4 regions of the Alteribacillus bidgolensis genome follow, and region 2 is predicted to be linked to each of the others. Evidence: riboswitches for the same ligand, from Rfam matches in the RefSeq annotation. Region 2 holds a riboswitch; each other region holds the start of a gene.
What was found. Region 2 has a riboswitch for cobalamin ahead of metE (5-methyltetrahydropteroyltriglutamate--homocysteine S-methyltransferase). Riboswitches for the same ligand answer to the same signal wherever they lie in the genome.
Positions count from the first base shown of each region.

Region 1: another riboswitch for cobalamin. It lies ahead of CEF16_RS03065 (ABC transporter substrate-binding protein); the one in region 2 lies ahead of metE (5-methyltetrahydropteroyltriglutamate--homocysteine S-methyltransferase).
Region 3: another riboswitch for cobalamin. It lies ahead of cobJ (precorrin-3B C(17)-methyltransferase); the one in region 2 lies ahead of metE (5-methyltetrahydropteroyltriglutamate--homocysteine S-methyltransferase).
Region 4: another riboswitch for cobalamin. It lies ahead of CEF16_RS10945 (ABC transporter substrate-binding protein); the one in region 2 lies ahead of metE (5-methyltetrahydropteroyltriglutamate--homocysteine S-methyltransferase).

Region 1 is NZ_KZ614149.1:571,898-574,101, reverse strand. It holds gene CEF16_RS03070 (FecCD family ABC transporter permease) at 1-62, opposite strand, end outside; gene CEF16_RS03065 (ABC transporter substrate-binding protein) at 46-1,020, opposite strand; cobalamin riboswitch at 1,150-1,337, opposite strand; gene CEF16_RS03060 (class I SAM-dependent methyltransferase) at 1,396-2,124, opposite strand; gene CEF16_RS03055 (ATP-binding protein) at 2,154-2,204, opposite strand, start outside.
Region 2 is NZ_KZ614149.1:4,328,324-4,330,527, forward strand. It holds gene metE (5-methyltetrahydropteroyltriglutamate--homocysteine S-methyltransferase) at 1-909, opposite strand, end outside; cobalamin riboswitch at 1,060-1,244, opposite strand; gene CEF16_RS21285 (DNA-3-methyladenine glycosylase) at 1,326-1,928, shown strand; gene CEF16_RS21290 (YeeE/YedE family protein) at 2,037-2,204, shown strand, end outside.
Region 3 is NZ_KZ614149.1:798,328-800,531, forward strand. It holds gene CEF16_RS04120 (cold-shock protein) at 222-419, shown strand; cobalamin riboswitch at 605-802, shown strand; gene cobJ (precorrin-3B C(17)-methyltransferase) at 983-2,204, shown strand, end outside.
Region 4 is NZ_KZ614149.1:2,194,594-2,196,797, forward strand. It holds gene CEF16_RS10945 (ABC transporter substrate-binding protein) at 1-1,042, opposite strand, end outside; cobalamin riboswitch at 1,207-1,417, opposite strand; gene CEF16_RS10950 (DUF3995 domain-containing protein) at 1,855-2,204, opposite strand, start outside.

The DNA of each region.
Region 1 (2,204 bases), 3.8 Mb from region 2:
ACGAAAAGAAATACTGCCCCGATTAAATAACAAAGGATCGCTTTACTAGTTTGAGAATTCATCTGGATATACCAGCTCAGCTAATTGTTCAGTACCTTCAGTCAGCCGCGGACCAGGACGACTTACAGTATCATTGTCTATATCATGAATATCATCGTTTTCAATAGCAGGCACCTGTTCCCATCCAGCTCTTTCTTTGATTTCAGCTGATGGATCATCTACATAATGTCCGTACGTGGTTATAATAACCTCTGGATTAAGCGCAACTGCCTCTTCTTCACTATATTGAATCCAGCCTTCTTCCTCTCCAGCTGCGTTTTCTGCATTAATCGTTTCGAGCATTTCATTTATAAAAGTTCCTTGTCCCGTAGTAAAGATTTCAGGAGGCGGCTGTATTTCTACCCAAACCGTTTTGCGCTCATCCTCCGTTATACTTTCTGCCTGTTCTTCAATTTCTATGATATCCTCTTTCATATCTGAAATAATCGTTTCTGCTTCTTCTTCTGTTCCGGTAGCTTGTGCAATCATTTCGATGGAACCATACGCATCTTCAAATGAAGAAGCGTCATTTACGATTAATACATCAATACCAGCTTCTTCTATCTGCTTTAAGCCTTCTTCTGAACCATGAGCCGAAGAAGCGTGAGCTAAAACGAGGTCCGGCTCTAAAGAAAGAAGAGTTTCCACATCAAAATCCATATCTCCGACACTTTGCTTTTCTGTTGCTTCTTCTGGGTAATTGCAATAATCTGTTACCCCAACGATTTCATCACCTAGCCCTAGTGCGAATGCTATTTCTGTATTACTTGGAACAAGACTAACGATACGCTCAGGCTTTTCATCAATACTTACTTCTTCACCTCTGCCATCTGTTACCTCGATCGGAAATTCTCCAGCTGATTGCTCTTCTTGTTCATTTTCTTCGTTCATATCAGAAGAAGAACTTTCTTCACTCGTCCCGCAAGCTGACAAAAATAAAATACTAAAAGAAGTAAAAATGAATCCTATCCACCTTTTCATAATATTTCCCCCTTGTATATATGTAATTGGATACTAAAAAAACTCCCCTTCGAAGAGGAGAGCGGAATGTTCTTGATGTTACTGTAACCAGCACAGATCAGTCATTCGGCCGCACCTTTTCCTCGAAGGTTCATCACCGTGCTAAAGGCAGGTCTCCTGACTTACGCGAAAATGTTCGCCTTCCCGTCCATCTTTTAGACAGTGGCATAAAGAACAAATTCAAATGTGCGATTACAGTGGCGGGACCGTGCCGGATTTACACCGGGCTTCCCTTTTAACATACATTTTCATGTATGACCTTTAGCATACGTTTATTTTATTTTACAGTCTTTTTTAATTATACATAAAAAAACTTCATATGAAATATATTTTTAATTAATTTTTTTGACATATGAAAATTTGTCTAGGTGAATTCTCACTATGATAAGAAGAAGCATCATAATCTCCAAACAGGTGCAAAACGTTAAAATCGTTTCTTTCAAGCATTTTTTTTAAAGCCGCCTGTTCGTATAACTTAACACTTTCCTGATATTCTCTTTTTGTGTCGTCTTCTTTTATTGTAATTCGCTTAAAAACAAACTCTGGTGAGATTTCACGTTCTTGGATAACGTGCAGACCATCTTTCATGGATTCATCTTTTGGAACGAGTGTATTTTTAACATAAGCAGGGTTTAAATAATCGAAACAAAACCAGCCCCCGCTTTTCAATGCTTCTGCTGCTCGAGTAAATACAAGTTCATTTTCTGCATCATCCGAAAAATATCCAAAACTCGTAAACAAGTTAAAGGCAGCGTCAAACTCCTGCAGCAAAGGCACATCCCTAATATCTGCTCTCTGATAATGAACGGGAAGGCCTGAGGTTAAATCGATGGCTTTTTTTAATAGAGCTGGTGACAAATCTATACCGGTTACATGCAGCCCTTTTCTTGCCAGCCACCTTGCATGTCTGCCGTTTCCGCAGCATAAATCTATCGCTTTCATCCCTCTTTCAAGCGGTAGATATTTCATAATATGAGTTAGTTCATTTGCTGCTTTTTCTTCGTCTCTATGGTCATAAATACGCAGGTAATCTTCTTGAAAATGTTCTTCAAACCATGATTTCATAGAGTTTCCTCCAAATGTTAAAGCATTTCTTATTCCTTATCTTTTTCTCTTGGAATATAAAAATGAAATGTCGTCCCTTC
Region 2 (2,204 bases):
CTGTAAATCGGCACGCCATACATTACGGCCATCAATCAAACCAACTCCCAGAGATTTATTTGCAGGAAATCCTTCCGTTTTCAGTGCTTGTATATTTTTCTCCCAGCCGTGAACAAAATCAAGGCCGATTCCATCAACAGGCAATGATACTAGTTTGGTATAGTGGTCTGCAGCTTCGAAATAGGTTTGAAGCATAATAGAAATATTGGGCACTTCTCGTTGAAATGTTTCATAAACTTTTTGAACAAAGAAATAATCTTCGATAGGAAATGAAGCGTTTAAAGAAGGCTCATCGATTTGTATCCAAGCTGCTCCTGCCTCTTCCAGTTCTTGAAGAATTTTAACGTATAATGGGACAAATTTTTGGAGCAAAGATCCAAAGCTTTCTTTTTTATACCCTTTTGAGAGTTTGAGAAAAGTTATTGGTCCAATAAGTACGGGTTTACCTTCTATACCTAACTCTTCCTTCACTTCTAAATAAGCTTTTAGCGGTTTATTTTCTGTTAAGGTTGGGATGGTCTCGTTAAGTTCAGGCACAATATAATGGTAATTTGTATTGAACCACTTGGTCATTTCACAAGCGGGAGCCTCTGCTGTACCTCGTGCCATTGCAAAATAAGTAGATAATGAAATTTTCTTATCGGTTGAGTGAAATCTCCTCGGAATGATTCCGAACATTACAGCTGTATCTAGCATGTGGTCATAAAAGGTAAAATCGCCAACTGGTATGCTTTGAATACCTTTGGCTTTTTGTTTTTTTAAATGATTTAAACGAAGATGTTTCATTTCTTTTAAAAATGTTTCTTCATCTAGTTCATTTTTCCATAAACGCTCTAATAGTTTTTTCCACTCTCTGTTTTCTCCGAGTCTTGGATAACCTAAATTACTGCTTGTCCATGTAATTCCCATCATTGCTTCCTCCTCAAATCTCTGCTTGAAATAAGATTACTTCATAAAAAAAGGATATTTTTACGATGCGCAGATGGGAGAACGCATGTAAAAATACCCTGGCTGTAAATAATATAACGCAGGAGCACCTCCCTATCTCCCGTAGGTTAAACGGTGCTGTTAAAACAGGCAGGTCTCCTGGCTTCAGTATCTTTGCCATAATAGCCTTCCCGATCTTTATCAGTGGCTGGTTATTATGACTCCTCTGTTACAGTGGCGGGACCGCGTCGGACTTTCACCGGACTTCCCTTTTAAATCTTAGAAAATTCTAAGATACCTGTTTCCGTTATATGGCTTTGTTATTGTAGAAAAACTATATATCTTGTCACGGGTTACTGTCAAGTATGTTTAAATATTAGGAGGAAAAGTTAAACCATATGTATGAGGTGAAAAATATGTCTTTTGAACCGATAGGTGCTGAATATTTCAATCAGTCCACCTTAGAAATGGCCAAAAGTCTTGTCGGCCAAATTTTAGTGAAAGAAACAGAAAGAGGATTAGCGGCAGGACGTATTGTGGAAACCGAAGCTTACATGGGACCTGATGACAGGGCCGCACATAGTTATCGAAACAGACGGACAAAACGAACAGAGGTTATGTTTAGTACACCTGGTCATGTGTACACGTATGAGATGCATACCCATTGTTTAGTTAATGTAGTGTGTGAAAAAACCGGGATACCGCAGGCTGTATTGATAAGAGCTGTAGAACCCGTTGAAGGCATCGAGCTCATGTATGAGCGGAGGGGAAATAAAAAAGAAAAAGATTTAACAAATGGTCCAGGAAAACTAACAAAAGCACTTGGAATTATAAAAGCTGATTATGGCCGGCGTTTTTATGAAAAGCCTTTATATATAGCAGAAGGCCAAGCACCATCATCTATTACGAGCGGCCCGCGGATAGGAATAGATAACTCAGGAGAAGCCAAAGATTATCCATGGAGATTTTGGGAAACGGGTAATCCATTTGTATCAAGATAAACTTGTTAACTTATTACCAAACATCTCCTTTGACAATAATAAATGTGCCTTGTATCCTAGTTAAACGTAGAAAACCTACTAAAACGATAAAATTTGAGGTGATTATAAATGCAAGCCCATGTTCCGCCTGTTTCAGAACAAAAAGGGGCGGAAAAAAGCAGCAGCTCGTTAAAGCAGGCTCAAATGCCGCTTGTAATAGGAGGTTTAATTGCTGCAGCAATTCTCTTTATTTTCCTGTCGTTAACCCAGAACATCGTGCAGCCATTGATGCTGATT
Region 3 (2,204 bases), 3.5 Mb from region 2:
GTCTAACAACAAATATTGATTCTATCTGTGATTTGCATCACAAAAGATTCTGGCAAGAGTGCTTGCATTCATTTGAAAAACATGGTAAAGTGAATTTACTTAAGTTTGTTCATGCTTCTTAAAGTTAGAAAAAGGGATAACCTATTTCGTCTTACCGCAGAGTAGAACAAGATTTAAGAATAAATGTTGTGTGTTTTAAACGCACAAGGAGGAAATGGAACATGGAACAAGGTACAGTAAAATGGTTTAATGCAGAAAAAGGATTTGGATTTATTGAACGTGAAGGTGCTGACGATGTATTCGTACACTTCTCTGCTATTCAAGACGAAGGGTTTAAAACTTTAGAAGAAGGACAAAGCGTTTCTTTTGACATTGTGGACGGTCAACGCGGACCACAAGCAGCTAACGTACAAAAATAATACACCCAAGCATATATATTTGAACATCTGCACGGATACAAACCACCAAAACTTTATTTGGTGGTTTTATTTTTGAATACCACTTTAGAGTCTGCTGAAAAATGAGACAAAGAGTGAAATTAGATTGACAATGATAGAAATTTATTCTAGTCTGTTTTTTATAGACTATATTTATAACCATAAAAAACTGCATATTGGAAAAAGGTGAAAACAGCCTATGAAACTGTTTTCTTAATAGGGAAGTCCGGTGAAAAACCGGCGCGGTCCCGCCACTGTAACTGGGTTGTCTGCTTGCTAAACCACTTTCGGCGTCATAAACCGGGGGGAAGGATAAGCTGATGAATACCAGGAGCCAGGAGACCTGCCTTTTTCAACAACACCGTTTAACCTACGGGCCATAGGGAGGTGTTAAAGTGCGTGGGTTTTCACTGCTCTGTTTGACCGCAGGAGCAACCTATTAATCTCGTGAATACTAAGCATCTTTAACATTCTCCATGAATGTTAAAGATGCTTTTTTATGTTTCATAAACTTTCACTAATTCTAAAATGAAAGGATGATATGTATGACAGCCGGAAAGATATTCGTAGTTGGCTTTGGTCCAGGTGATGAAGCCCATATGACACACCGGGCAAAAGAAGCAATTGTAGACTCTGATAGTGTCATTGGCTACAAAACGTATATGGATCTTGTCAGCCACTTAATACAAGGGAAAGAGTTAGTGCGGACAGGGATGACAGAAGAAGTAAGCAGAGCCCAAGAAGCTGTCAAGCAAGCCGAAAACGGAAAAAAAGTCTCGGTTATATCGAGTGGAGATGCTGGGTTATACGGGATGGCTGGTCTTGTTTACGAAGTGTTAATTGAAAAAGGCTGGAAAGAGGATGAAGGGATTAGTGTCGAAATTATACCTGGTGTTTCAGCAATTAATTCTTGTGCTTCCCTTCTAGGTGCTCCGGTGATGCATGATGCTTGTACTATCAGCCTCAGCGACCACCTAACTCCTTGGGAACTCATTATGACAAGAGTAGAAGCAGCAGCAAAAGCGGATTTTATTATCGCTCTTTATAATCCGAAAAGCGGTAAACGAACACGCCAAATAGAAGAAACGCAGCGGATTTTATTAGAACACCGTGACCCGAAAACGCCAGTAGGCCTTGTGAAAAGCGCTTTTCGAGAAAGACAGCATATTGTTATGACGGACCTTGAACATATGCTTGAGTATGAAATTGGAATGCTGACGACGGTCATTATCGGAAATAATTCTACATTTTACTATGATGGAAAAATGATCACTCCGCGAGGATATCAACGGAAATATACATTAGGAGAAGAAAAACAGCCTTTAAAGCCAGCTCAGCGCTTGAAACGTGAAGCGGAACCTTGGGCGATGCATGGCGGAAAAGACGAGGAAGCTAATTCATCCGTATCACCAAAAAAACTAACGTCCCTGAACTCAGTTGAACTAGCTGAGGAAGCCCTTTCCGCTGTAATGGGGAAAGCTCCTGAAAAGCCCGCAAATGAAAGTCCTATTTTTAAACAAACGGCTGTTTTTGAATTTGCTGTTTCTCCAGGCGTATGGAATAAAAAAGTGAATGCAAAGCAGCTTGCTTTCTTAGCAGAGGTAATTGGTGAAAAGGGGGAAGTTTCCTATACAACCAGCCACTATTTACAGGTGTCTCTAGAAACGGATGAGCCGCAGACGATTACAAGAAAGCTTGAGCAGGACGGGTGGCTGATTTCTCCTGTTGGAGATGTCATACATGTGAAAGCATGTGATTTTTGTGACG
Region 4 (2,204 bases), 2.1 Mb from region 2:
CTGATTCGTTTTTATTCCAATCAGATTTTTTCATGATTTCTTCTATGGATTGTGTTTCTTCTTCTGCCACTTCTCCAAATGGCAGAACGTCAGCAAACGGGCTATTGGCCGCTGTTCCTTTCCCCATCATGACTGACTGCACAATATCCTCTTTTGGAATCGAAGCATTGACGGCCTTTCGATGAGACAAATCCTTAAAAAACGGTGACTTCAGGTTATACAGCATCATGTGAGTACGAAGCGATGGCGTGGTTAACACTTCTATATCATCGTCGTTTTCTAATACCGGGAGATTATCTATCGGAATATCGGTGGCTGCATGTACTTCGCCGGATTGCAAGGCCATTAACCGCGTTTCTCCCTCTGAAATAAAACGAATTTCAATTTCGGATAGCAGTGCCTGCTTTCCCCAGTATTCGTCAAATCGCTCGACAATCAGTGACTCATCCTGATGAAACTCTTTTACCTGGAAAGCACCAGTAAGCGACGGAGAGGTAGTATCGTCTTTCATCGTAGAAACATCAGCAATGATGGTGGAGGGGTCAGCTAGATGCGGGATTAAAGCAGCGTTCGGCTCTTTTGTCACCATCTTCAGCGTATTATCATCCACCACTTCGATCGTTTCTAACTGAAGCAAATCGACCGTTTTTTGGTTGATGTCTAACGAGCGTTCCAGGGAAGCCTTCACGTTTTCGGCGTTCATTTTCTTTCCGTTATGGAAGGTGACGTTTTCTTGCAATTCGAAAATCCACGTGTTTTCATCTTCCTGTTCCCAATCTTTTGCCAGCCACGGCGACGGCTCAAGATTTTCATCTAATCGTACAAGGGTTTCAGCAATACCAGCCCTCATGACTTCCCAGCTTTCCCTTCCGTGAGGGTCCAGGTTTGCCGGGCTCCATGTAAACGCCACAGTAAACCTCTCATCATTCGTTGCTGCCTTTTCATTAGAGCCGTTTTTTTCCTCAGAAACAGAATCGTTTTGGCAAGCCGTCATAAACAGAAGGCTAATCACAATAAAAATAAAATTCCATGCATTTTTCATAATTTGCTCCTTTTTAGACCAACAAAAAAAGCATTTCAACCGTCGATAAAGAGGTCAGAAATGCTTGTCATTAATATAGGCACAATTCCGTTGCGGATCACTCGTTTTCCAGCAAACTCAGTGCTTTCGCATCCTAACCACCTCCCTATTGTCCCGTAGGTCTAACAGTGATGTTAAAATAGGCAGGTCTCCTGACTTAGGGCATGTCCTTTCAAACCTTCCCAGGCAGCATACCCAGTGGTGTTTTGAAAGGAATCAGCAGCTGTAGCTGACACCCCATACAGTGGCGGGTCCGTGTCGGATTCTAACCGACTTCCCTTTTAAGTAGATTCAGCGAGTTTCGCTTTCTCCAGCACCTATTTTCTTTCACTATTCAGTTGAAAAACTATAAATCTGAAATTCACCTTAACATAAGAATAGCTTTTCACGTATTTAATGTCAATCTATTCCTCCAATAATCCAAAAGAGTTGTGACGTAAAAATATATAGACATCACCGGCTTTAGCGTCATTCTAATATAGACCCTTACATTCGGAAGTTAGTAGTTCCTATCTCAAAGAACGACTCTCACCTTATCTAGTTTTTCAGCCGTGCGGTATATCCGTTGGCATACCTTTTCTTGCCGAATGGCTTCAGCCTCCGTTCTGCCGGATCCATCTGTGCTTCATACCCTCAGCGCATGAAGGAGTATTGACGAGACGGTTTTAGAAAACAATGTATTCTGGTAAAATTCCTGCTTTTAACGCTAGAAAGTATTTATAAAAGAACTTGTCGCGCGCCCTATTCATGAATAATGGAAGGTTTACCTCATTTCATTCCATTCCTTTTTTTATTCTCCCATTACTGTTAGTATAAATGTAAAGAAAAGCAACAAGTCCAAATAAAATACCTCCTAACAAGAAAAACGGTTCAACAATAATTAATAGTAACGGAACTGGTTCTACTTGCAGCATGCTTTGAATAGCTCCTATACCCCCACGCAGGCCCAATACTACACACGCAATCCATGCTAAAGTGAGCAACAACCAAGATGGAAACTTTCTTCCCCATGCTTGAACAAGTGCAAGAGCAATAAAAGCAGCAATAAAACATAGCACTATTGTCATTAGATTAATCACAAATAACTCTTCACTCATCGTCCTCCCTTCAAATCCTGCAGTGC